3 regions of the Pseudomonas sp. zfem002 genome follow, and region 1 is predicted to be linked to each of the others. Evidence: predicted binding sites of a transcription regulator. Region 1 holds the regulator's gene; each other region holds the start of a gene.
The links. The regulator FliA, encoded in region 1, starts transcription of late flagellar genes. The targets are predictions, from matches to a motif close to CTAAAGTTTNNNNNNNNNNNGCCGNTAA.
Positions count from the first base shown of each region.

Region 2: the regulator FliA is predicted to act here: its motif matches at 3,016-3,043, upstream of RTI28_RS05885 (flagellar protein MotY).
Region 3: the regulator FliA is predicted to act here: its motif matches at 4,597-4,624, upstream of RTI28_RS25250 (methyl-accepting chemotaxis protein).

Region 1 is NZ_JAVYJH010000001.1:281,364-288,574, reverse strand. It holds gene RTI28_RS01270 (chemotaxis protein CheA) at 1-1,182, opposite strand, end outside; gene RTI28_RS01265 (protein phosphatase CheZ) at 1,195-1,983, opposite strand; gene RTI28_RS01260 (chemotaxis response regulator CheY) at 2,003-2,377, opposite strand; gene fliA (RNA polymerase sigma factor FliA) at 2,484-3,224, opposite strand; gene fleN (flagellar synthesis regulator FleN) at 3,221-4,054, opposite strand; gene flhF (flagellar biosynthesis protein FlhF) at 4,175-5,491, opposite strand; gene flhA (flagellar biosynthesis protein FlhA) at 5,503-7,211, opposite strand, start outside.
Region 2 is NZ_JAVYJH010000002.1:563,398-570,608, reverse strand. It holds gene RTI28_RS05895 (hypothetical protein) at 115-615, shown strand; gene RTI28_RS05890 (argininosuccinate synthase) at 661-1,878, opposite strand; gene RTI28_RS05885 (flagellar protein MotY) at 2,006-2,977, opposite strand; gene pyrC (dihydroorotase) at 3,110-4,156, shown strand; gene rnt (ribonuclease T) at 4,153-4,827, shown strand; gene RTI28_RS05870 (peroxiredoxin) at 4,888-5,490, opposite strand; gene RTI28_RS05865 (bacterioferritin-associated ferredoxin) at 5,719-5,940, shown strand; gene bfr (bacterioferritin) at 6,149-6,625, shown strand; gene grxD (Grx4 family monothiol glutaredoxin) at 6,746-7,081, opposite strand; gene RTI28_RS05850 (molybdopterin oxidoreductase family protein) at 7,174-7,211, opposite strand, start outside.
Region 3 is NZ_JAVYJH010000026.1:65,979-73,189, reverse strand. It holds gene RTI28_RS25280 (flavin monoamine oxidase family protein) at 1-1,281, opposite strand, end outside; gene RTI28_RS25275 (hypothetical protein) at 1,495-1,764, shown strand; gene RTI28_RS25270 (TetR/AcrR family transcriptional regulator) at 1,951-2,652, opposite strand; gene RTI28_RS25265 (EthD family reductase) at 2,804-3,100, opposite strand; gene RTI28_RS25260 (RidA family protein) at 3,143-3,559, opposite strand; gene RTI28_RS25255 (phytanoyl-CoA dioxygenase family protein) at 3,573-4,406, opposite strand; gene RTI28_RS25250 (methyl-accepting chemotaxis protein) at 4,723-6,753, shown strand; gene RTI28_RS25245 (efflux RND transporter periplasmic adaptor subunit) at 6,945-7,211, shown strand, end outside.

The DNA of each region.
Region 1 (7,211 bases):
CTCGTCACCGCTGTTCAGGCCCAGGCGCACCAGGCGGTTACGCACCAGCACCAGTTCGCCGACCATGTTCATGATTTCGTCCAGGCGCGCGGTATCGACGCGCACCGTGGTTTCCGCCTCGCTGGCCGGCGGGTGCTTGTCGCCAGCAGCGGCGGGTGCAGCGGCCTGGCGCGCGGGCGCGGCAGCAGCGGGTTTGCTCGCGGCAGCCGGTGCGGGCCGGGCCACCGGTTTGGCGACAGCAGCGGCAGCAGCCGGCGCGGCCGCGGCGGCTGGAGCGGCGCTCGCCACGGCATCGGCGGCGAACTTGCCCTTGCCGTGCAGTTGATCCAGCAGCGCTTCGAACTCGTGTTCGGTGATGTGATCGCTATCACCGGCGGCAACCGGCGCTTCGCTGACCACGGCAGCCGCCCCGGCAGCGGGCAGCCCGTCGACGACGAAGGAGCCCTTGCCATGCAACTGGTCGAGCAGCGCTTCGAACTCGGCGTCGGTGATTTCGTCGCTCGGTTCGGCGCCCACCTCGGCCACCGGAGCGGCGGCGCTGACACCCGGCAGGCCGTCGGCGGCGAACTGGCCCTTGCCATGCAACTGGTCGAGCAGGGATTCGAATTCAGCGTCGGTGATTTCGTCGCTGGCGACGTTTTCGTCCTGCGCCTGCGCGGCGTCATGCACGGCGCTCAGCGAGTCGAGCAACTGCTCGAATTCGCTGTCGGTGATGTCACCGGCGGCACTGGCGGCGGGTTCGGGCTCCGGCTCCGCCGCGACAGGCGCGGGTGCGGCGGCCGCTTCGGCGCCGGCAGGCTCGGCCAGGCGCGCCAGGGCACCGAGCAGTTCCGGCGTGGCCGGGGTGATATCGCTGCGCTCGCGAACCTGGCCGAACATGCTGTTGACCGTGTCCAGGGCTTCCAGGACCACGTCCATCAGTTCGGCATCGACCCGGCGCTCTCCCTTGCGCAGGATGTCGAAGACGTTCTCGGCGATATGGCAGCACTCCACCAGCTCGTTGAGCTGGAGGAAGCCGGCGCCCCCTTTTACAGTGTGAAAACCGCGAAAGATTGCATTGAGCAGGTCGGCATCATCCGGACGGCTTTCCAGCTCGACCAGTTGTTCGGACAGTTGCTCAAGAATTTCGCCGGCCTCTACCAGGAAATCCTGCAGGATTTCTTCATCGGCGCCGAAGCTCATCAAACGTGCTCCCTAAAAACCCAGGCTGGACAGCAGATCATCGACATCGTCCTGACCGGACACGACGTCTTCCCGTTTATCGGCATGAATCTGTGGTCCTTCACCCCGAGTCGGATTTTTGTATTGGTCACTCTCGGCAAGCATTTCCTGGCGGTCATGCTCGATACCGGCGAAGCGGTCGACCTGACTGGCCATCAACACGAGCTTGAGCAGATTCTTTTCGACTTCAGTGACCAGCGAAGTCACGCGCTTGATCACCTGGCCGGTCAGGTCCTGATAGTCCTGGGCCAGAAGAATGTCGTTGAGGTAACCGCCGACCTTGTGGCTGTCCTCGGCACTGCGTGCGAGGAACCTGTCGACACGCTGGACCAGCTCGCGAAACTCCGGCGCCGCCACTTCCTTGCGCATGAAGCGCTGCCAGTCGATCTGCAGCGCGCGGGCTTCGTCGCCCAGCTCGTGGAGCACCGGGGTGCCTTGCTCGACCAGGTCCATGGTGCGATTGGCCGCCGCCTCGGTGAGCTTGACCACATAGGCCAGGCGCTCGGTGGCGTCGGTGATCTGGGACATTTCCTCGGCCTGCGGGCCGTTGGTGTCGATCTGGAAGCTGACGATCGCACTGTGCAGTTCGCGCGTGAGTTTGCCGACTTCCTGGTACAGGCCGCGGTCACGGGTCTGGTTCAGCTGATGGATCAGTTGCACCGCGTCGCCGAACTGGCCTCGTTCGAGGCTCGCGACCAGCTCCTGGGCATGTTTCTTCAGGGTCGACTCGAAGTCGCCCAAAGATGATTCTTTATGGTCCATAGCGCCCCCGTTGCACGCCTCAGCCGTTGACGCGTTCGAAGATCTTGTCGATTTTCTCTTTCAGCACCTGGGCGGTGAAAGGCTTGACCACATAGCCGTTGACGCCAGCCTGGGCCGCTTCGATGATCTGCTCGCGCTTGGCTTCGGCAGTCACCATCAGCACGGGCAGGTGTTTCAGACGCTCTTCGGCGCGCACCTTGCGCAGCAGGTCGATACCGGTCATGCCAGGCATGTTCCAGTCGGTGACCAGGAAGTCGAAGTTGCCGGTTTCCAGCATGGGCAGCGCGGTAGTGCCGTCGTCGGCCTCGTGCGTGTTGGTGAAGCCCAGATCACGCAACAGGTTCTTGATGATCCGCCGCATCGTCGAAAAGTCGTCAACGATGAGGATTTTCATTTCTTTGTTCAATTAGACCTCCAAGCAGTCTTTAACGCGCTCAGCGCTGAACGCGCGTTCAATCAATTCCGGCTACCACGTTGTCACGACTGCATCGAACCTGCGTTCAACGCGCCCGCCATTCCCCCAGCCGACTGCGCAGACGGGCCGCGCACTGGCTATGCAACTGGCTGACGCGCGACTCGCTGACCCCCAGGACCTCACCGATTTCCTTGAGGTTCAGCTCTTCGTCGTAGTACAGCGCCAGGACCAGACGCTCGCGTTCCGGCAGGTTGGCGATGGCATCGGCCAGGGCTGCCTGAAAGCGTTCGTCCTCCAGATCGCGCGAGGGCTCGAGCTGGGCACTGGCGCCATCCTCGTGCAGACCTTCATGCTCGCCGTCCTGCAACAGGTCGTCGAAGCTGAACAGGCGACTGCCCAAGGTATCGTTCAAAATCCCGTAGTAATCATCGAGACTCAATTGAAGTTCGGCAGCAACCTCGTGATCTTTAGCGTCACGGCCGGTTTTTGCTTCAATTGCACGAATCGCGTCGCTGACCATGCGGGTATTGCGGTGTACCGAGCGCGGCGCCCAGTCGCCCTTGCGCACTTCGTCGAGCATGGCGCCACGGATGCGGATACCGGCATAGGTCTCGAAACTGGCGCCCTTGCTCGAGTCGTATTTGTTGGCGACTTCGAGCAGACCGATCATCCCGGCCTGGATCAGATCCTCCACCTGCACGCTGGCCGGCAGCCGCGCCAGCAGGTGATAGGCGATCCGCTTGACCAATGGGGCGTAACGCTCGATCAGTTCGTACTGGGCGTCACGGGAGGCCTTGCTGTACATACGGTAGCCGCTCGCGCTCATAGCACAGGTCCCGCGCTGGTAGGTTGCACCAGACGTTCGACGAAAAATTCCAGGTGTCCGCGCGGGTTGGCCGGCAGCGGCCAGCTATCGACCTTCTGGGCGATCGCCTTGAAAGCCAGCGCGCACTTGGAACGCGGGAAGGCTTCATAGACCGCTCGCTGCTTCTGCACCGCCTTGCGCACGCACTCGTCGTAGGGCACCGCACCGACGTATTGTAGGGCGACGTCGAGGAAGCGATCCGTGACCTTGGTCAACTTGGCGAACAGATTGCGCCCTTCCTGCGGGCTTTGCGCCATGTTGGCGAGCACGCGGAAGCGGCTCATGCCGTAGTCGCGGTTGAGCAGCTTGATCAGGGCGTAGGCGTCGGTGATCGAGGTCGGTTCGTCGCAGACCACCAGCAGGACTTCCTGGGCGGCGCGGACGAAGCTGACCACCGAGTCACCGATACCCGCGGCGGTGTCGATCACCAGCACGTCGAGGTTGTCGCCGATTTCGCTGAAGGCCTGGATCAGCCCGGCGTGCTGCGCCGGAGCCAGGTGCACCATGCTCTGGGTGCCCGAGGCCGCCGGGACGATGCGCACACCGCCGGGGCCCTGGAGGAGGACGTCGCGCAGCTCGCAACGGCCTTCGATGACGTCGGCCAACGTGCGCTTGGGGGTGAGCCCGAGCAGTACGTCGACATTGGCCAGGCCAAGGTCGGCGTCCAGCAGCATGACGCGACGACCGAGCTCGGCCAGTGCCAGCGAGAGGTTCACCGACACGTTGGTCTTGCCAACGCCACCTTTGCCGCCGGTCACGGCGATCACCTGTACGGGATGCATGCTACCCATATTTGTTCTTTACCTTGTCTTGCTTAGACCGAGGCCACATGACGGGCCGCGCTGGCTACAACCGCGAACTGCCACGCGGACCCTGTGATGCAGGTACTTTGCAACTGATACATATCCACCTCAGCCGACTCGCTTGCCGTCACTGTGGTACAGGTCGGCGAACATGTCGGCCATGGCCTCTTCGCTCGGCTCGTCCTGCATCTGCACACTCACCGCGCGGCTCACCAACTGGTGCCGCCGTGGCAGGTGCAGGTCGTCAGGAATGCGCGGGCCATCGGTGAGATAGGCCACCGGCAATTCGTGACTGATGGCCAGGCTGAGGACTTCGCCCAGGCTGGCGGTTTCATCGAGTTTGGTCAGGATGCAGCCGGCCAGGCCGCAGCGCTTGTAGCTGTGGTAGGCGGCGGTCAGCACCTGCTTCTGGCTGGTGGTGGCCAGGACCAGGTAGTTCTTCGCCTGGATGCCGCGACCGGCCAGGGTTTCCAGTTGCATGCGCAGGGCCGGGTCGCTGGCCTGCAGGCCAGCGGTATCGATCAGCACCACGCGCTTGCGCAGCAGCGGGTCCAGCGCCTGGGCCAGGGACTGGCCGGGATCGACATGGGTCACCGAGACATTGAGGATGCGCCCGAGGGTCTTCAGCTGCTCCTGGGCGCCGATGCGGAAACTGTCCATGCTCACCAGGGCCAGGTTCTGCGCGCCGTACTTGAGCACGTAGCGCGCGGCCAGCTTGGCCAGGGTGGTGGTCTTGCCCATGCCGGCCGGACCGACCATGGCGATCACCCCGCCCTCCTCGATCGGCTCGGCTTCCGGCACATGGATCATCCGCGCCAGGTGCGCCAGCAGCATGCGCCAGGCGTGGCGCGGGTCGACGATGTCCTGGGTGAGGTCGAGCAGGTCGCGCGACAGCGGCCCGGACAGGCCGATGCGCTGCAGGCGACGCCAGAGGTTGGCCTGGTGCGGCTTGGCGCCCTGCAGCTGGTTCCAGGCCAGCGAGCCGAGCTGGACTTCCAGCAGCTCGCGCAGGCCGGACAGCTCGGAGCGCATCGAATCGAACAGGCGCTGGTCGATGGCCGGGGCCGCCGGGGCGGCGACCGGGGCCGGCGCCAGCTCTTCGAGACGGGGCTCGACCAGCGGCTCGGAGGCGGTCAGCGGCAGGCCGGCGAACAGCTGGCGGTTGCCGGTATCGGTGTCGTTGCGGCTGCTCAGCTCGGCCTGGGCGGTGGCGATGCGCGATTCGGTCTTGCGCAGCTCGTCTTCCAGCTCGACGTTGGGCACCCGCGGCGCGAGAGCGGACAGCTTGTAGTCCAGCGCAGCCGTCAGCTCGACACCGCCAGCAATCCGTCGGTTGCCGATGATGGCGGCATCAGCCCCCAGCTCATCGCGAACCAGCTTCATGGCCTGACGCATATCGGCGGCGAAAAAACGCTTAACTTGCATAACCCACTACCTCAGCCGTTGGGGCCCACTGTGGCAACGATGGTGACTTGCTTGTTGTCAGGTATTTCCTGATACGCCAAAACATGCAAATTCGGTACAGCCAGGCGACCGAAGCGCGACAGCATCTGACGGATCGGCCCTGCAACCAGCAGGATGGCCGGCTGACCTTGCATCTCCTGACGCTGGGCAGCCTCGATCAACGAACGCTGAAGCTTTTCAGCCATGCTCGGCTCAAGAAGAACACCGTCTTCCTGACCTTGCCCGGCCCTTTGCAGACTATTGAGCAAAATCTGTTCCAACCTTGGCTCAAGGGTGATCACAGGCAGCTCGGACTCAGTGCCGACAATGCTTTGCACGATGGCGCGACACAATCCGACGCGGACTGCGGCAACCAGGGCGGCGGTATCTTGACTCTTGCTCGCATTGTTGGCGATCGCCTCGGCAATGCTACGGATATCCCTGACGGGAACCTGTTCCGCCAGCAGGGCCTGGAGCACTTTCAGCAGGCCGGAGAGCGACAGCACGCCAGGGACGATCTCCTCGGCCAGTTTCGGCGAGCCCTTGGCCAGCACCGCCAGCAGTTGCTGGACCTCCTCGTGGCCGATCAGCTCGTGGCAGTGCTTGTAGAGAATCTGGTTGAGGTGGGTCGCCACCACGGTACTGGCATCGACCACGGTGTAGCCCAGCGACTGCGCCTGGCTGCGCTGACCGACATCGATCCACACCGCTTCCAGGCCGAACGCCGGGTCGCGCGCGGCGATGCCGTTGAGGGTGCCGAACACCTGGCCCGGGTTGATCGCCATTTCCCGCTCGGGGAAGATTTCCGCCTCGGCCAGGATCACCCCCATCAGGGTCAGGCGGTAGGTGCTCGGCGCCAGGTCGAGGTTGTCGCGGATATGCACAGTAGGCATGAGGAAACCGAGGTCCTGCGACAGCTTCTTGCGCACCCCCTTGATCCGCGCCAGCAATTGCCCGCCCTGGTTGCGGTCCACCAGCGGAATCAGGCGGTAGCCCACTTCCAGGCCGATCATGTCGATCGGGGTGACGTCGTCCCAGCCCAGCTCCTTGGTCTCGGCGCTGCGCTGTGGCGACGGCAGCAGGTCCTGCTGGCGCTGGAGTTCCTGGGCGGCCTTGAGCTTGCCCTGGTTCTGCTTCTTCCACACCAGGTAGGCGCCACCGGCGGCCAGCAGGCCGAGGCTGAGGAAGGCGATGTGCGGCATGCCCGGGACCAGGCCCATGACGATCATCAGCGCCGCGGAGACCGCCAGCGCCTTCGGCGAGTCGAACATCTGCCGGTTGATCTGCTTGCCCATGTCTTCCGAGCCGGACGCCCGGGTGACCATGATCGCCGCCGCGGTGGACAGCAGCAGCGATGGCAGCTGCGCCACCAAACCGTCACCGATGGTCAGCAGGGCGTAGACCCGGCCGGCGTCGCCGAAGGTCATGCCGTGCTGGGCCATGCCGATGGCCATGCCGCCGATCAGGTTGATGAAGAGGATCAGCAGGCCGGCGATGGCGTCACCGCGGACGAACTTGCTGGCACCGTCCATGGAGCCGTAGAACTCGGCTTCCTGGGCCACTTCGGCGCGGCGGGCCTTGGCCTGGTCCTGGTTGATCAGGCCGGCGTTGAGGTCGGCGTCGATGGCCATCTGCTTGCCGGGCATGGCGTCGAGGGTGAAGCGCGCACTCACCTCGGAGATCCGTCCGGCACCCTTGGTCA
Region 2 (7,211 bases), on a different contig from region 1:
GCCATCACCCGGTGATGAGCCAGCGCATTGTGCGCCAGACTCGCGGCAAAGCCCCCGGACCACGCGGCCCGAACAGCCGCGAGCAGACGCGCGACAGCGCAGAGAACACCGCCCATGAGCAGCTCAGAACCGAAGAGTCCACTGACCATCATCGCCATCTTCGCCGGAATCATCGAAGCATCGGCGCTGGCGTCTCTGCCGTTTCTGGATGAAAGCAGCCAGAGTATCTACACCTGGTTCCTGGTTGGCTTTCCTCCGTTTCTGACATTGCTGTTTTTTCTTACCCTGAACTTCAACACCAAAAGTCTTTATGGTCCGGAGGATCAGACGGCGGAAAACACGACAACGGAAACAATGGCAACGTCATCCCCTGCAGCGGATGCACGCAACCTGGAAAGTTCTCCGACACTTGCACTTCCGTTTTCACACGCAACAACCTTGACCACGGTGACCCTGTCCGGCCCCGGTTCACAGGCGCTTCTGGAAGTTATCGCGCGGCATGCCCTGCAGAACACAACGACGGGAACGCTGACGCTGCACAATCTGGAATCGGGGAAACGCATCAGTATCGTCGCCGAGACGCCACAAAATCATTCCCCACCGATCTGCGAATAAAAAAACCCGGCATCGATGCCGGGTTTTTTCAGTGACGCTGCCGAATCAGAGCGGCGAACGGCCCTTGCTCGCGGCAATGCGCATGCGCAGGGCGTTGAGCTTGATGAAGCCTGCGGCGTCGGCCTGGTTGTAGGCGCCGCCGTCTTCCTCGAAGGTCGCGATGTTGGCGTCGAACAGCGAATCGTCGGACTTGCGGCCAGTGACGATGACGTTGCCCTTGTACAGCTTCAGGCGTACCACGCCGTTCACGTTGACCTGGGAAGCGTCGATCATCTGTTGCAGCATCAAACGCTCAGGGCTCCACCAGTAGCCGGTGTAGATCAGGCTGGCGTACTTCGGCATCAGCTCATCCTTCAGGTGAGCGACTTCGCGGTCCAGGGTGATCGACTCGATGGCGCGGTGGGCCTTGAGCATGATGGTGCCGCCAGGGGTCTCGTAGCAGCCACGGGACTTCATGCCGACGTAACGGTTCTCGACGATGTCCAGACGGCCGATGCCGTTGGCGCCGCCGATACGGTTCAGTTCGGCAAGGACAGTGGCCGGGCTCATCTCGACGCCGTCGATGGCGACGATGTCACCGTTGCGGTAGGTCAGTTCCAGGTAGGTCGCCTGGTCCGGGGCGTTTTCCGGGGAAACGCTCCAGCGCCACATGTCTTCCTCGTGCTCGGTCCAGGTATCTTCCAGGACACCGCCCTCGTAGGAGATGTGCAGCAGGTTGGCGTCCATCGAGTACGGCGACTTCTTCTTGCCGTGACGCTCGATCGGGATGCCGTGCTTCTCGGCGTAGTCCATCAGCTTCTCGCGGGACAGCAGGTCCCACTCACGCCATGGCGCGATGACCTTGACGCCCGGCTTCAGCGCGTAGGCGCCCAGCTCGAAGCGGACCTGGTCGTTGCCCTTGCCGGTGGCACCGTGGGAAATGGCGTCGGCGCCGGTTTCGTTGGCGATTTCGATCAGGCGCTTGGCGATCAGCGGACGAGCGATGGAAGTACCCAGCAGGTACTCGCCTTCGTAGACGGTGTTGGCGCGGAACATCGGGAACACGAAGTCTCGCACGAACTCTTCGCGCAGGTCATCGATGTAGATCTCTTTGACGCCCATGGCCTGGGCTTTGGCGCGGGCCGGCTCGACCTCTTCGCCCTGCCCCAGATCGGCGGTGAAAGTCACCACTTCACAGTTGTAGGTATCCTGCAGCCACTTGAGAATCACCGAAGTATCAAGGCCGCCGGAATACGCCAGTACGACCTTTTTTACGTCCGCCATGCCATCACTCCACGGGGTTGTACGGAAAACCGTAGAGTCTACCATCCCGCCATGAAATTTACAGTGGGGCGACAGCTTGTGACGACAAAGCGACAGGAACTGTCGTGAGCGCGACGGACCGTCGCACTCAGGACTTGATCGCGGGTTTACCTGGCTGGGCCTGGGCCGCGGGACTCGCCGGGGCGCTTGACGGCGGCGTCGGTGCCGCGGGCTCCGCCGGTTTTTCCGCGGCGGGTTTCTCCACGGGCGTGACACGATCCAGCTGGATGTTCACCCGGCGGTTGCGCGCGCGGTTGGCCGGGGAGTTGTTGGCCGCCAGCGGATAACGCTCGCCGTGGAAACGCACGACGATGCTCTCCTCCGGCACGCCATGCGCCTTGAGGTACTCCTGCACCGCCAGGGCACGGCGCCGGGAGAGGTCGCGGTTGGTCAGGCGGTTGCCGCTGTTGTCGGAGTGACCGTCCAGCTCGATGTGGTTGACCGTGGGATCGGCCTTGAGGAAATCGAGCAGCACGTCCAGTCGCGCGCGGGCGTCGGCATCCAGGTCGATGCCGTTGCCCGGGAAGCCGACACGGGTCTGGCGGATCTGGTCGAAGTTCATCGGCAGCAGCTTGACCGAGCAGGCCTGGTAATCGGCATAGGCCTTGTTGAACTTCACCGGCAGCAGACGCACTTCCATGCTCTGTCCGGCCTCGCCGGCATAGTTGCGCACCACCGTGCTGCGGCCATCGAGCAGGCCGTTGATCAGGCGGCTGGCCTGGCCCTGGGAACTGTTGAACAGCACACCGCTGCGAGCCATGCGGATCGAACCGAGGTTGATGTCGCCGCGCCCCGGCTGCCACGGTGCGGCGGCGGCCAGCAGGGTCGCCGAGCCGGCACCGAGCACGTTGCTGGTCGAGCGCAGGCGGAAGGTCGCCTGCTCGCCGGCGCGCCGCACGAACTCGCCGCTGCCGAAGTCGGCAATGGGCTGGATCAGTCGGCACTCGAACTGATCGCCTTCGACCTTCCACTCGATGTTTTCCACGCGCGTCTGGAACGTGAGCGCGGCGGCCGGAAGGCTGGCGAACAGGCTGAGCAGGGCTAGATAACGCTGGCGCACGGGGCGGCTCCACAAAATTCTCTCGACTTACCTGCAGGCTATCGGACGGCATCGGCAAAACTTGATAGCGAGTGCTCGGAACAGGCTTTTCCGGTAGCATTCGCCCAGAGTTCGAACCGCCTGGAAAGCCCAATGTCCGATCGCCTGACCCTTCTGCGTCCCGATGACTGGCACATCCATCTTCGCGATGGAGCCGTCCTGCCTCATACCGTCGGCGACGTGGCGCGCACCTTCGCCCGCGCCATCATCATGCCCAACCTGGTGCCACCGGTACGCAATGCCGCCGAAGCCGGCGCCTATCGCCAGCGCATCCTGGATGCCCGCCCGACTGGCAGCCGTTTCGAGCCGCTGATGGTGCTGTACCTCACCGACCGTACCCAGCCGGAAGACATCCGCGCGGCCAAGGCCAGCGGCTTCGTCTACGCCGCCAAACTGTACCCGGCCGGTGCCACCACCAACTCGGATTCCGGCGTCACCAGCATCGACAAGATCTTCCCGGCCCTCGAAGCCATGGCCGAAGTCGGCATGCTCCTGCTGGTCCACGGTGAAGTGACGCGCAGCGAGATCGACGTGTTCGACCGCGAGAAGCTGTTCATCGACGAACACCTGCGTCGCGTGGTGGAACGCTTCCCGACCCTGAAAGTGGTGTTCGAACACATCACCACCGCCGATGCCGCGCAGTTCGTCAAGGAAGCCCCGGCCAACGTCGGCGCGACCATCACCGCCCAGCACCTGCTGTACAACCGCAACCACATGCTGGTCGGCGGCATTCGCCCGCACTTCTACTGCCTGCCGATCCTCAAGCGCAACACCCACCAGGTCGCCCTGCTCGACGCCGCCACCAGCGGCAACAGCAAGTTCTTCCTCGGCACCGACTCGGCCCCGCATGCCCGTCACGCCAAGGAAGCCGCCTGTGGCTGCGCCGGCTGCTACACCGCCTTCGCGGCGATCGAGCTGTACGCCGAGGCCTTCGAGCAGCGCAATGCGCTGGACAAGCTGGAAGGTTTCGCCAGCCTGCACGGCCCGGCCTTCTATGGCCTGCCGGCGAACACCGACACCATCACCCTGGTCCGCGAAAGCTGGACCGCCCCCGACAGCCTGCCGTTCGGCGAGCAGACCGTCGTTCCGCTGCGCGCCGGTGAGCAGATGCGCTGGCGCCTGCTGGAGGACAACGTGTGAGTGACGATCAGTTCGACGACGACCAGGAAGGTCTGGGCGGCGGTGGTTCGCGCCACCCGATGGCAGCGCGCTTTCGCGGCTACCTGCCGGTCGTGGTGGATGTCGAGACCGGTGGTTTCAACTGCGCCACCGACGCGCTGCTGGAAATCGCCGCGGTCACCATCGGCATGGACGAAAAGGGTTTCCTGTTCCCGGAACACACCTACTTCTTCCGTGTCGAGCCGTTCGAAGGCGCCAACATCGAACAGGCAGCCCTGGAGTTCACCGGGATCAAGCTCGATCACCCGCTGCGCATGGCGGTGAGCGAAGAAGCCGCGCTGACCGACATCTTCCGCGGTGTACGCAAGGCGCTGAAGGCCAACGGCTGCAAGCGGGCGATCCTGGTCGGCCACAACAGCAGCTTCGACCTCGGCTTCCTCAACGCCGCGGTGGCGCGCAACGACATGAAGCGCAACCCGTTCCATCCGTTCTCCAGCTTCGACACCGCGACCCTGGCCGGCCTGGCCTACGGTCAGACCGTGCTGGCACGGGCCTGCCAGAGCGCCGACATCGACTTCGACGGACGCGAGGCGCACTCCGCCCGCTACGACACGGAGAAGACCGCCGAGCTGTTCTGCGGCATCGTCAACCGCTGGAAGGAAATGGGCGGCTGGCACGACTTCAACGATTGAAGGCGTTTTCCCGCGCATAAAAAAACCGGCCATCGAGGCCGGTTTTTTTATGCATGGCAATTACAGCTTGCCAGCGTTCTCGCTCAGGTACGCGGCAACGCCTTCTGGCGAAGCGGTCATGCCCTTGTCGCCTTTTTTCCAGTTGGCAGGGCAGACTTCGCCGTGCTCTTCGTGGAATTGCAGGGCGTCGACCAGACGCAGCAGCTCGTCCATGTTGCGGCCCAGCGGCAGGTCGTTGACGATCTGCGAACGCACGACACCGTTGGTGTCGATCAGGAAGGCGCCACGGAAGGCCACGCCGCCTTCGGACTCGACGTCATAGGCCTTGCAGATCTCGTGGGAGATGTCGGCGGCCAAGGTGTATTTGACCGGGCCGATACCGCCGTTGTTGACCGGGGTGTTGCGCCAGGCGTTGTGGGTGAAGTGCGAGTCGATCGAAACGCCGATGACTTCGACGTTGCGCGCCTGGAACTCGGGGATGCGGTGGTCCAGGGCGATCAGCTCGGACGGGCAGACGAAGGTGAAGTCCAGTGGGTAGAAGAACACCAGGCCGTACTTGCCCTTGATAGCCGAAGCCAGGTTGAAGCTGTCGACGATTTCGCCATTGCCCAGTACAGCGGCGACGGTGAAGTCCGGGGCTTTTTTGCCAACGAGCACGCTCATTCGATATCTCCTGATGGTGTTGAATTTGACTACGCAGGCGTGAGAATCCGCCTGACATGGGTTGAGCATCATACACGGCCCCGGGCGGGACGCCGAGTCATGGCGATTCGACTCTTTTTCCTACCGGCGGTCGCTCTATTTCGCCCCTTGAAGAAAGTGCTTTGACAAGCATTCTCATTACCATTAGGCTTCTCTTATTCGAGCCTAACGCCCTGATGGTTTTCTTCTATGTATGTGTGTCTTTGTGTTGGTGTAACCGACGGACAGATCCGCGATGCGATCTATGAAGGATGCTGTAGCTACAAGGAAGTCCGCGCCGCCACCAATGTGGCAAGCCAGTGTGGCAAATGTGCGTGCGTCGCCAAGCAGGTGGTACGCGAGACCCTCGCCGAAATCCAGATCAGCCAGGCCGCTGCCCTGCCCTATCCCGTGGAATTCACCGCGGCCTGAAAAATAATTTTCCCGCATTCCTGAAGAACCGGACCCCGTGTCCGGTTTTTTTATGCCTGAAATTCAAATAGTTAGGTATAGAACGCGGACCAAAAACATTCTTATTCCGATTAATTTTTATTTATTATTCAATAACTTAGGTTTGACAGCGAAAGTTGTCAGGATCAAACTTCCGCTCATTGACACTCTGACAGGGCGGGACCCCACCATGAAAGGCGACGTAAGCGTCATCCAGCATCTCAACAAGATCCTCGGAAACGAGCTGGTCGCGATCAACCAATACTTCCTGCATGCCCGCATGTACGAAGACTGGGGTCTGGATAAGCTCGGCAAGCACGAATACAAAGAATCCATCGACGAAATGAAGCACGCTGACAAACTGATCAAGCGGATTCTGTTTCTCGAGGGCATCCCCAACGTCCAGGACCTGGGCAAACTGCTGATCGGCGAACACACCCGGGAAATGCTCGAGTGCGACCTGAAGATCGAGCAGAAGGGCCTGATCGACCTGAAAGCCGCCATCGCCCACTGCGAAACCGTCGGCGACTTCGGCAGCCGTGAGCTGCTGGAAGACATCCTCGAGTCCGAGGAAGAACACATCGACTGGCTGGAAACCCAACTGGGCCTGATCGACAAGGTCGGCCTGGAAAACTACCTGCAATCGCAGATGGGCGACGGCGAATAAGCCACGCTTTCCGGCACACGAAAACGCCGCGCTCCCACCCGGAGCGCGGCGTTTTTGCATTTCAGCCCACCAGAAACGAAAAAGCCCCGCATCGCGGGGCTCCTCGACAACACCAGGCAATCAGGCTTCGGCAGCCTTGGCCTTGGCGGCGGCATCCTTGATCAGGGTCTGCAGCTCACCGTTCTGGAACATCTCGGTCATGATGTCGCTGCCGCCGACCAGCTCACCGCCCACCCACAGTTGCGGGAAGGTTGGCCAGTTGGCGTATTTCGGCAGGTTGGCGCGAATTTCCGGGTTCTGCAGGATGTCGACGTAAGCGAACTTCTCGCCACAACCCATCACGCACTGCGCTGCCTTGGCCGAGAAGCCGCACTGCGGGGCATTCGGCGAACCTTTCATGTAAAGCAGAATGGTGTTGTTGGCGATCTGCTCTTTGATTGTTTCAATGATATCCATGAAGCACCTCGGCTGAACTTTCCGACCTGGTTTGTCGGCACGGTGACGCATTGTATCGGAAAGCCGAGCACGACGCTCGGCCTTGCCGACAATCATGCGGCGACCACCTCCACCGGCACACCGTTGAACA
Region 3 (7,211 bases), on a different contig from region 1:
GGGATCGACCTTGGCCCAGTCGTGGTCATGGAATTGCTTGACCTCCAGTGCTTCCTTGCCCAGCGCCCGGGCATAGATCCGTGCGAGCCGGCGTTCGGCTGCTGCGGGTTCATCGGTGAGCTGGGCGCTGCGCACGAAGCCCATCAGGATGCCGACGCTGGCGTCTGGCGGAGAGTTGTCGCAGGAGAGAATCAGCGGGCCGTCGGCCTGCACGACCTGGCCGTTGAGGCCCTTTTCCCGCCAGAACGGCCGCTCGTAGACATGCACCGTCTTGCGCATCGGCGCGTGGGACGGCCACAGGCGTTGCAACTGCGCCCGGCCTTCCGGCAGGGGTGGGTCGAAGACGATCTGGTTGCACAGCGCCGGGTGCAGCGCGGCGATGACCTGGCGGGTGCGGAACACGCCCTGGTCGGTATGGACCTCGACGATGTCCTGGTCCCAGCCGACGATCTTGCGCACCGGCGTGGACAGTTTCACCTGATCGCCCAGCGCTTGCGCCATGCGCTGGCAGAGGACCTGCGAGCCGCCCACGAAACGGGTTTCCTGGGCACCGTCCTTGAATCCCTCGAGCTTTTCCATGCTGCAATCGGCGGAGTTGATCAGCGAGAGGTAGTGCAGCAGCGCGAGGCTGGAAGGCGGGGTGCCGGTGGTCAGGCCGATGGAGGTGTCGAAGCTCAGCCGGCTGACGTTGTCCAGGCCCTGGCTGGCCAACCATTGGCCCACCGACAGTTTGTCGATCTCGGGCGCATCCGCCGCGGTCCAGGGCTCCTTGCTGGGGACTCGGCGCGCCATCTGGTTGAGCTTCTCGGTGATCGGGTTGCTGGCGCCCTGGGCTTTGCTCAGGTCTTCCTCGTACTGGGCATCGCCCACCAGGTAGACCGTGCGCCCCTGGTAGTAGGTGGGGAAGGTCTCGACCTCGAGTTCACGCGCCAGGTCGAAGATCGCGGTCTGGCCGGGGCCGATCCATTCCCCGCCGGCTTCCGAGACCAGGCCATTGCCAAGGGGATGGTTGTAGGTGCGTCCACCCACGCGATCCCGTGCTTCCAGTACCACGCAGGAGGTGCTGCCGGCCCGTTGCAGGTCCCGGGCTGCGGTCAGTCCGGCGAGCCCGGCGCCGATGATCAGCACGTCCAGCACCGGCTGGGAATCAGCCGTCAATGCCTGGGCCATGGCCCGTCCGCTGAGGGCAACGCCCCCGATCAAGGCCGCGCTGCCCAGCGCTTGCACGAGCAAGCGCCGCTTGAGCGCGGCCTGTGACAGTTCTCTGCTTCGTTGATCCATCTTTGCCTCGGCCAACCTGTTTTTATATTTAGATAACTGTAGTTATGCAAAATATCCTACTGCGCCCGGGCGGCCAAGGGAATACCCCTGATCGGTGATTGGTCGGGTTGGCGAATATCGCGCGCAAGTGCTTGCGAAGGAGAGACGAGGCAGGCTAGCTTAAAATGGAAACGGTCGTTATTTTAAATCGAAGAGAAAACCGGAGAGCTACCGATGAAGGTTCTGAACGTGCTGGTCATCGCGTCGGTCATCAGCCTGCCGCTTCACGCGGCGGAGGCACCGAAACACGACTACTGCCAGGAAAAGATAGCCCAGCTCGATCATATCGAGCGGACCGACGGGATGGGGGTGCAGGGCGGGGTGGCGACCAGCATTCGCCGACTGATCGAGCAAGCCAGGGCAGCTCAGGCCAAAGGTGATGCGAAAGCCTGCCTGGCGGCGGCCAACCAGGCGCTTAGCCTGTACCAGACCGCGACGCACTAGGCTCTGTGTGAAAAGCCTTGATACTCGGTGATGCTGCGTTGAAAACAGCCTCGGAATGCTCATTTACAACCCGTAAACTCCGCTTCCTCGGCTGTTTTCGCCTTGCCTGACCTTCGTCTCAAGACTTTTCACACAGACCCTAGCGGACAGACGGGCACCCGGCTGATGCGCGCGGGCGGTCGTTCATCAGGCTTTCGCCTTGCTCCTGGCAGTGCTCTTCACGGCTTTCGGCGGGGCGATCAGGACGATGAGCGCATCGAGCAGCGCCTTGCCGCGCTCGCCACTGAAGCGTTCCGGCTCGATGGGCAGCATCATCAGCCAGCCGTCGCAGATCGTGCTGATCTGGTCGGCCAGCACGTCGGCGTGAATGTCGTTGCGAATCTTGCCGTCTGTCTGACCTTGTTCGATAAGTCGGGTGAATACCAGGCGGAAGCGGTCATAGCGCTGTTTGATGATGTCGGCGAACACCGGCTCATGGCGGGCGTGGGAGAGTATCTGCAGCCAGGACAGCCACATGGTCGGCTCGTCGAAGTTGACCCAGTTGATCCACTGGTGCAGCAGCGAGGCGATATCGAGCGGTTCCTGGTTCGCTTCCAGCAGCGTGTCGACCTGATCGAACAGGCTCTGCGCAACCGCCGAGATCATCTCTTCCTTGTTGGCGAAGTAGTAGGTCACCGCGCCGGTGGTGCAACCCGCCTGCTTGGCGACCTTGCGCATGGACGCGCCGGCGTAGCCATCCTGGGCGATGACCGCGATCGCTGCCGCCAGCAGTTCCGCACGTTTCGCATCGCGGTCGCCGACCGGTCTTCCCCTGCGGGCAACGGTCTCTGGCGCGTTTTCGCATTCGCGTGAAGGGGCGGTTGTGGAACGGGCTTTGGTATCGGGCATGGGTACTCAGGACGTATCGAAGTCGGATGAAGGAAGCGGTTTTCGCCTGCCGATGCAGGCGAAAAGAGCCTCAGCATAGTGAAGTTGCGCCAATAAAACACCCCGGTCCGGCCGGGTGCGGAGCGCCCGCACCCGCCGTATGGGCTGTGGGTCAGTCGTCGGCGCGAAATATCGACGGGGTGATGTTGGTGAAGTTCGTGACATCGGCGAGCACCGCCGGGGTTCCGGGGGCGGTGAGCGCCGCGTCGATCCCGGCCTGTCCGGCAAAGCGCAGGATCAGGCAGGCCACCAGGGGTTGCGGACCCGCATGGGGAAACAGCACCTGCGCGTCCTGCAGACCGTACCCGCCCCAGGCCTCCCGGGCCAGGGGGAGGTGAGTGGACAGGTAGTAGTCCTTGTCGAACGTCGCGCCTTCGGCGACGGGGTAGCTGACGATCAGGGTAGCCATGGCAATTCCTTGCTGGGTTGGAGGTAAACAGGGGCGCGATCGTCAGGCCTCGCCGCAGCCCGCGACCGCGACGGCGCGGATTTCGACGAGTAGCTGCGGCATGGCCAGTTCGCTGATGCCGACCGCCGTCCAGGACGGGTAGCGCGTCGGGAAGTACTCGTCCTTGACCCTGGCAAACTCCGCCATGTCGCTCTGCATGCGGGTATGGAAGGTGGTCAGCTCGACCACGTCCGCCAGGGTCGCGCCGGCGGCTTCGAGCACCTGCCTGAGCGCCTGGAAGGCGAGGTGTGACTGTTCGACGATGCCGTCGGCGGGCGTCAGGCTGTGGTCGATCCCCACCTGGCCCGAGACCCAGATCAGATCCCCCACGCGGGTGGCCGGGGAGAAATGGAAATTGTCGTACAGCACCTGGGTCGCGGGCGGGGTGATGGACTGGCGCTTGAGATTGCGGGTTGTCATGGGCGTACTCCGGTCAGACGATCTGGCGGAAGGTGGGATGGCGGAACGGCGCGCCCGCGGTCAGTTGCTCCAGTTCCTCGGTAAACAGCACACCCTGTTGCGGGTAGCCGGCGGCGCTGTGGGCCGGCAGCGGCTGGAAGGTCGCGTCATCGCCGAAGAAACGGAAGACGAAGGTGCGCCGCCGCGGAAAGTCGGCATCGACCGGCGCACCGCCGTGCAGGGAGCCGGGATGAAGGAGCACGACGTCACCGGGCTCGGTGGCCCAGGACAGAATGTCGAACGCCTGCGGGTTGGCCCTGCGCTCGGCCTCGATGTCCGGCAGGCGGGGCAGGGCGCCATTGCCGTGCAGCGGCTGGGTCGGGTCGTCCGGGTCGGTGAAGGTAGTGCCGTCGTAGCGCGGTCCATGGTGCGAGCCGCGGACGATCTCCAGCGCGTTGCGCTTGGGCACGGCGTCGAAGCTGATCCAGGCATTGCCCCAATGGTTGCCGGCCCAGGGCAGGTAGGAGGTGTCCTGGTGCCAGAGGGTTCTGGCGCCCTGGCCACCGGCCTTGAGGAACACCTCTTCGGCGAAGTACCAGACGTTCTTCGAACCCCAGATCCTGGCGAACAGCTCGCCCAGCGGCAGCTCTGCAACCAGCGCTTCCAGGCGCTCCTTGGCCAGGGGATTGGCATTGTCGACGTGGGATTGCTGGGTGGTCCCGGCGAACATCCGGGTCGCATGCGGGCCGTGATTGAGCAGTGCCCAGTCGTAGGCCTCTGCGCAGCGGGCCAATTGTTCCTGGCTCAAGAGTCCCTTGACCAGCACGGCACCATCTTCATGAAACGCCTTGCTCAGCGAGTCTTGCATGACCGTTCTCCTGTTTATTGTTTTTTGCAGGTGCTCAGCAGCCTAGCAAGCGACCCTAATTAGGACAACACATGTTATTGTAAATTATGGAGCGAGATGATTCATCTTGTTTCCAGGCGACGGCCGGGCGTATTGCCATGGCCTCAGATGCCTATTTTCTGGCGTGATAGGTGAAGCTTTTGTGCCGATGCAAAAAGCACACTCGGATCCACCGATAACAAGAACGTTGCGCCCGGACGCTGTCCGGGCGATGGAGGATTTCGATGCGTCTATTGCCCTCGACCCGTCAGTTGGCAAGTGCAGCGGGGGGTGCGGATTGAAGTCTTTCAGCGCTTTCATGCGCGACCTGAGCGTGCGCAAGAAAATGTTCGCGGGCTTCGGCCTGGCGCTTTCGATCACCTTCTGTGTCGTCTGGGCGAGCCTTTCGGCGCTCAATTCGACCTTGCTGCGCTTCGACGACCTGCTGGAGGTCAACACCATCAAGGTCGGCCTGAAGGAAGCGCAACTGCACGAGAAGGAACTGATCATGACCGGCGACCTGCAGTACCTGGACAAGGCGCTGAGTCTGGTCGACGAGGTCAAGGCGCGGGCCGCCGAGTGTGAAGGACGCCTGCAACTGCCCGAGAACAAGGCCCTGATGCGCCAGGTGCAGAGCGAAGTCGGCAGCTATCGCGAGAAGCTGCTTGGCCTGGGCAAGGCCATTTCGGCGAACAAGACCGCCCAGGGCATCATGGATGAATCGTCACGCAAGGCGTTCGAGCAGTTCGATCAACTGGACGAGGTGCTGAGCAACGCTGCGGCCAAGCGCGTCGAGATGGCCGGCGACCCCACCGCCATGCGCCTGCTGGAAGACTCCAGCCAGGCCAACGAAATGGCCATGGAGCTGCATGAGGCCCGGCGCTCCAGTACCAACTACATCACCCGACGCCTGCCCGAGGATGCCGAGCAGGTCGAGGAGTTCTTCTCGATGCTGGAGTTCAAGGGCTCGCAGCTCTCGGCCGGGCTTGACGATGACCAGGCCCGTTCCAGTGTCGAGAGTGCCCTGGGCGAGCTGGGCGGCTACCGTCGTCAGTTCGCCGCGCTGCGCCAGAGCCTGGATGAGCTGGAGTCGACCCGCCACGACATGGTCGAGCGCGCCCAGCAAGTGGCGGCCTCCTCGGAGGCCTCGGCGCTGCTGGAACTCAAATCGCTGCGCAGCGAAGCCGACAAGGCGCGGATGCTGATCATCGGCGCCGCCATTCTCGCGCTGCTGGTGGGGCTGGTGGGGGCGATCCTGGTGACCCAGTCGATCGTCACGCCGCTGCAACGGCTGGTCGGCATTGCCCGCAAGGTCGCGGCGGGCAACCTGACCGAAGACATCCAGGGCGAGCGCCGCGACGAACTGGGCCTGCTGATGCAGGCCGTGCAGGAAATGACCATGAGCCTGCGCCAGCTGATCGGGCGGGTCAGCGGCGGCGTGGTGCAGATCGCCAGTGCGGCCCAGGGGCTTTCCGGTGTCACCAACAAGACCAGCGAGGGGGCAAAATCCCAGCGCCTGGAAATCGAGCAGGCGGTGACCGCGATGTCCGAGATGGTGGTCAGCGTGCAGGATGTCGCGCGCAACGCCCAGAGTGCCGCGGCCTCGGCGCGGGATGCCGATGCGCAGACCCGCGAGGGCGGCATTACCGTGCAGCATGCGATCCTGCACACCGAGAAACTGGCCCTGGCCGTCGAGCAATCCGCCGAATGCATCGGCCGGCTGAAGCATGAGAGCGCCAGCATCGGCACGGTGCTCGACGTCATCCGCGAGGTCGCCGAGCAGACCAACCTGCTTGCCCTCAACGCCGCGATCGAAGCCGCCAGGGCCGGCGACGGTGGCCGCGGCTTCGCCGTGGTCGCCGAGGAAGTCAGGACCCTGGCACGGCGCACCCAGCAGTCCACCGAGCAGATCCAGACCCTGATCCACAACCTGCAGCAAGGCGCGCAGAACGCCGTGGAGAAGATGGCGGAAAGCAGCCTGATGGCCAGCGAAACCGTGCAGGCCGCACGGCAGGCAGGGGTGTCCTTGATGGCCATCGATCGCTCCGTGTCCGTCATCCAGGAACTGAACCGGCAGATCGCCGCCACCACCGAACAGCAGAGCGCGGTTGCCGAGCAGGTCAACCAGAGCGTTTCCAGCATTCGCGATGTCGCGGAGCAATCCGCCGCCGCCAGTGAAGAGATTTCCGCGGCCAGCGCCGACCTGGCCCATCTGGGCGGCGAGATGACGTCGCTGGTGAAACTCTTCGAGTTCGTCGAGGACCCGCGCGCGAGCGCTGGGACTGGCGATCGAAGCGCTTCCCGGCTCGCTGACGGACGCCCCGCATAATGCCGGCAATGAGCACCGGGCATTGTCCCGGCAAGGCTCGCTGAGTGCCGACCCCCTCATGCGCGACCACCCCATCGATCCGGCATGCGCCTACTAGACTCTGGAAACTCCCAGGACGTTTGTATACCCGCGGCAGGATCCGATGCCGGCGCGCGTTTCGTTGCCTTTTGCCCTGATCGAGGGAAGATGAAATGACAGTGTGTAATACGTTTCGGGTGCTCGGGCTGCTCTGCGGCCTGGGCCTGGCCGTCAGCGGTTGCCAGCAGGAACAACGTTCGCAGGAGCCGCCGCGCCCCGTCCGTACGGTAATCGCCAAGCCCGGGTTGATCGGCGAGGAGGTTGCCCAGACCGGCGAAATCCGCGCTCATATCGAGACCGACCTGGGCTTTCGCATCCCCGGTCGGGTCGCCAGCCGTCGCGTCGAGGTCGGCATGAGCGTGGCCAAGGGGCAGGTGCTG